One region of the Fictibacillus sp. S7 genome, then DNA from elsewhere that is predicted to be linked to it. Evidence: a T-box and tRNA genes for the amino acid it is inferred to sense, from the RefSeq annotation. Region 1 holds a T-box; the other holds one or more tRNA genes.
What was found. The T-box of region 1 lies ahead of DMO16_RS21575 (tryptophan--tRNA ligase). A T-box ahead of a tRNA ligase gene usually reads a tRNA of that ligase, here a tRNA-Trp.
Positions count from the first base shown of each region.

Region 2: it has a tRNA-Trp gene. The T-box ahead of DMO16_RS21575 (tryptophan--tRNA ligase) is inferred to sense a tRNA for this amino acid. The anticodon was not compared.

Region 1 covers NZ_QJKL01000001.1:4,244,107-4,246,337, forward strand. The annotation lists gene DMO16_RS21575 (tryptophan--tRNA ligase) at 1-1,000, opposite strand, end outside; T-box leader at 1,045-1,294, opposite strand; gene DMO16_RS21580 (SOS response-associated peptidase) at 1,331-2,005, opposite strand; gene DMO16_RS21585 (NAD(P)/FAD-dependent oxidoreductase) at 2,111-2,231, opposite strand, start outside.
Region 2 covers NZ_QJKL01000001.1:2,348,029-2,350,259, reverse strand. The annotation lists rRNA gene rrf (5S ribosomal RNA) at 221-336, shown strand; tRNA gene DMO16_RS12105 (tRNA-Asn) at 348-422, shown strand; tRNA gene DMO16_RS12100 (tRNA-Ser) at 429-519, shown strand; tRNA gene DMO16_RS12095 (tRNA-Glu) at 536-610, shown strand; tRNA gene DMO16_RS12090 (tRNA-Val) at 652-727, shown strand; tRNA gene DMO16_RS12085 (tRNA-Met) at 885-961, shown strand; tRNA gene DMO16_RS12080 (tRNA-Asp) at 965-1,040, shown strand; tRNA gene DMO16_RS12075 (tRNA-Phe) at 1,064-1,139, shown strand; tRNA gene DMO16_RS12070 (tRNA-Thr) at 1,148-1,223, shown strand; tRNA gene DMO16_RS12065 (tRNA-Tyr) at 1,304-1,387, shown strand; tRNA gene DMO16_RS12060 (tRNA-Trp) at 1,417-1,490, shown strand; tRNA gene DMO16_RS12055 (tRNA-His) at 1,495-1,570, shown strand; tRNA gene DMO16_RS12050 (tRNA-Gln) at 1,577-1,651, shown strand; tRNA gene DMO16_RS12045 (tRNA-Gly) at 1,657-1,731, shown strand; tRNA gene DMO16_RS12040 (tRNA-Cys) at 1,750-1,824, shown strand; tRNA gene DMO16_RS12035 (tRNA-Leu) at 1,839-1,927, shown strand; tRNA gene DMO16_RS12030 (tRNA-Leu) at 1,960-2,044, shown strand.

The DNA.
Region 1 (2,231 bases):
AGCCTGAATAGCCGATTTTTTCTTTGATTTCATTAAGAAAAGGCTTTGCCTTCTGTCTCGCTTTTTCTGCTCCATAATGAAGGATTTTATCAATTTCCCGCGAGTTGCTCATCAGCTCTTTGTAGCGCTGTCTGGGCTGCTCTAAATATCTTTTCATCACCAGGAAGAGCTCCTTTTTCACTTCTCCCCATCCAATTCCCGACCGATAGTTATTCCGCATTTGCTCCACCTCATTTTCGGAGGCAAATTCCCGGTAGAGCAAGAAGAGAGAAGACTGATCCGGGTCTTTTGGGGCCTGTGGCGGAGTGGAATCTGTTACGATCCGTTTGATTAATTTTTCCAATTCTTTTTCCTCACAAAAGAGAGGGATCGTATTATGATAGCTTTTGCTCATCTTCCTGCCGTCAAGACCAGGAACCATCGCTGTTGTTGTATCCACCATGTATTGGGGAAGGGAGAATGTTTCTCCGAAAACGTGGTTAAAGTGGGTAGCGATGTCCCGTGCAATCTCCACATGCTGAATCTGATCCTTTCCGACAGGGACGATATCCGATTGGAATAACAATATATCAGACGCCATTAAAATGGGATAAGAGTATACACCAATATTGATGCCCGCATCCTGATCAAGGCTGTTCTGCAGGTTTTGTTCTACTGCGCTTTTGTAAGCATGGGCACGGTTCATCAAGCCTTTCGGTGTCAGACAGGACAGAATCCAGGACAGCTCCATGATTTCAGGCACATCCGTCTGCCTGTAAAACGTTGATTGCTCAGGATCGAGACCCAAAGCAAGCCAGCTCGCTGCAATCCCATACACGTAATCCTTAAACTGCTCTCTATTTTGCACGGTAGTGAGTGAGTGATAATCAGCGATAAAATAATAAGGCGAGTATTCATTACTGGCAGCCAGCTGCAGCGCCGGTTTAATCGCACCGATGTAATTGCCGACATGCGGCCGGCCGGTTGATTTAATACCTGTCAGGACTACTTTTTTTTCCATCTTTTCTCCTCCTGTTCAATAAAAAAAGGGGTAACCCGTCCCTGTAAAAGGACGAGTTACCCCGTGGTGCCACCTTAATTGAACCGCCCCAAAAGCAGTCCGCTCAAATAGTATCCAAAAGCCGAATACTTGTCTCCTTATAACGGCGAGACCCTTCCGTCAAAGCCTACTCCCAACAGGTTTCGGTTTGAAAGCTCAGAAGCCCATTCAATATCCTTTCCACACTGGCTCACACCGCCCGCCAGCTCTCTGAAGTGCAACGTGATATTTACTCTTCTTCTTCAACGCTGAATATGATTGTACTAATGTTATATTATGGAACTAGAAAAATCAAGATGAAATATTTGATAAGGGAACAATGCAGTCTGCTACATCATTTCTTGGTGAATTGACAACAGGTGAGACTTCAAAAGCTTCCATATGTTCACTCTCATAGGGTACAAGAAGGGATTTTAAATACTCTGTGTCCTGAATCGAGGGATCCAGCCAGCTGTCCTGCGCTTCTCGGTTGAGAATAACCGGCATGCGGTCATGAATCTCTTCCATAAGCTTATTTGGAATGGTTGTAATATGTGTGCAGGAGGTGATGATTTCACCCTTGTGGTCCCATTGATCCCAAAGTCCGGCAAAGGCAAAAGGCTTGCCGCTTTTTAACCGGATATGAAATGGCTGCTTTAACTTGTCTTCACGCTTCCACTCGTAAAATCCGTCTGCGATCACGAGGCAGCGCTTTGTTTTTAACGGACCTCTGAAGGATGATTTTTCATCGACTGTTTCTGCCCGTGCATTGATCATTTTATAACCGATTTTGGGGTCTTTCGCCCAGAAGGGGATCAATCCCCAGCGGTACATGTGAACTTTTCGTTTTCCGCCGTCTGCGGTAACCACAAGAACATCCTGAGAAGGTGCAATGTTGAAACGTTTAGGCAACGTGCCTGGAATGGTAACATCAAACTCTTCCTGAATAAAATCCATATCGGCATATAACGAATATCTGCCGCACATAAGAAACAGCTCCTTTATTTGTGGTACCTCCAGTTTAGCGTATCATTTCGTTTTTAACAAAAACAAAAAAGACCCATGAAAATCCATGAGTCCATTAATCGGTCATTATCCAACAATCACAAGATCTTTTTCTTTTGTTTCCAGCTTTTCGGCGATATCCCGGGCAATCCAGACACCGCAGGCGCTGGCTTGAGCAAGACCGCGGGTAATGCCCGCTCCGTCTCCG
Region 2 (2,231 bases), 1.9 Mb from region 1:
AGATACTAATCGGTCGAGGGCTTATCCTTAATTAAATCAGTAAGTTTGGATGAAGTTATCTAGTTTTGAGGGAATATGCCTCAAAAACAAAAGATTTGTCAGCGACAAGAGATTCGAGGAAGCAAAACGACGACTCTCCGGAGTGTACTTTACCGTACATGAGGAAGAGGAGGAGTGAAGCTGACGAAGAAAATCGCCGTTGATCACAAATCGATAGATGTCTGGTGGCAATAGCGAAGAGGTCACACCCGTTCCCATACCGAACACGGAAGTTAAGCTCTTCAGCGCCGATGGTAGTTGGGGGCTTCCCCCTGTTAGAGTAGGACGTTGCCGGGCATATATATTATTCCACAGTAGCTCAGTGGTAGAGCTATCGGCTGTTAACCGATCGGTCGTAGGTTCGAGTCCTACCTGTGGAGCCATTATATGGAGAGCTGTCCGAGTGGCCGAAGGAGCACGATTGGAAATCGTGTATACGTTAACCGCGTATCAAGGGTTCAAATCCCTTGCTCTCCGCCATAATTACTTAACATACGGCCCGTTGGTCAAGCGGTTAAGACACCGCCCTTTCACGGCGGTAACACGGGTTCGAATCCCGTACGGGTCACCATGTTTTTTTCGAAGAAAAAAACTTATACATATAAACCTTTCGGAGGATTAGCTCAGCTGGGAGAGCACCTGCCTTACAAGCAGGGGGTCGGCGGTTCGAACCCGTCATCCTCCACCATTTTATCTTAATATATTGATTATCATCGCGGGGTGGAGCAACGAGCGCTACAGCACGATTAAGCTGCGAGTAAACTCGACGCATACACTTCTAAGAAAATACTGGTAGAGGAAGAGTTCCTCATACTCGGACACATCGTCCGTAATCTTAATATCATCGCGGGGTGGAGCAGTCTGGTAGCTCGTTGGGCTCATAACCCAAAGGTCGCAGGTTCAAATCCTGTCCCCGCAACCAAATGGACTCGTGGTGTAGCGGTTAACATGCCTGCCTGTCACGCAGGAGATCGCCGGTTCGATCCCGGTCGGGTCCGCCATTTTATCTTTAATAAGAAGTTTTGGCTCGATAGCTCAGTCGGTAGAGCAGAGGACTGAAAATCCTCGTGTCGGCGGTTCGATTCCGTCTCGAGCCACCATTTTTGGCGCCGGTTTAGCTCAATTGGTAGAGCAACTGACTTGTAATCAGTAGGTTGGGGGTTCAAGTCCTCTAGCCGGCACCACTATCCTTTTTGTTCGAAGTGTAAGAAATTTCCTCTTGAAGAATACATGGATATGTATTAAAATAGGTTTTGTCTCTCATGGAGGGGTAGCGAAGTGGCTAAACGCGGCGGACTGTAAATCCGCTCCTTTGGGTTCGGCGGTTCGAATCCGTCCCCCTCCACCATCTAATTTTTAGCACATTTATTTTGATTTAGGGGCATAGTTTAAAGGTAGAACGAAGGTCTCCAAAACCTTTGGTGTGGGTTCGATTCCTACTGCCCCTGCCATATGGCGATCGTGGCGAAGTGGTTAACGCACCGGATTGTGGTTCCGGCATTCGTGGGTTCGATTCCCATCGGTCGCCCCATATGATTGGGCTATAGCCAAGTGGTAAGGCAACGGACTTTGACTCCGTCATTCGTAGGTTCGAATCCTGCTAGCCCAGCCATATATGCGGAAGTAGTTCAGTGGTAGAATACAACCTTGCCAAGGTTGGGGTCGCGGGTTCGAATCCCGTCTTCCGCTCCAATTATATGATCTTTAAATGGCGGCATAGCCAAGTGGTAAGGCCAGGGTCTGCAAAACCCTTATCCACCGGTTCGAATCCGGTTGCCGCCTCCACTACATACCACCCAGCCGGGGTGGTGGAATTGGCAGACACACAGGACTTAAAATCCTGCGGTAGGTGACTACCGTGCCGGTTCGAGTCCGGCCCTCGGCACCAATTAAATACACTGCCAGCTTTACTTTTCACATGCCGGTGTGGCGGAATTGGCAGACGCGCACGACTCAAAATCGTGTTCCCTTGGGAGTGTCGGTTCGACCCCGACCACCGGTACCATTACATAACATAATAACGTTAAATATAGACGTTCCTTGCACAGTGCAAGGAACGTTTTTTTTCTTTATACTTTTTCAGTACGCAGAGATATACGTTTTTTCTCCATTACATTATCGCATACTAATATACGTGCATTTGGCGCCTAATACTATTCCACTCTCAAATTGTTCACAAAAGAATAAACACT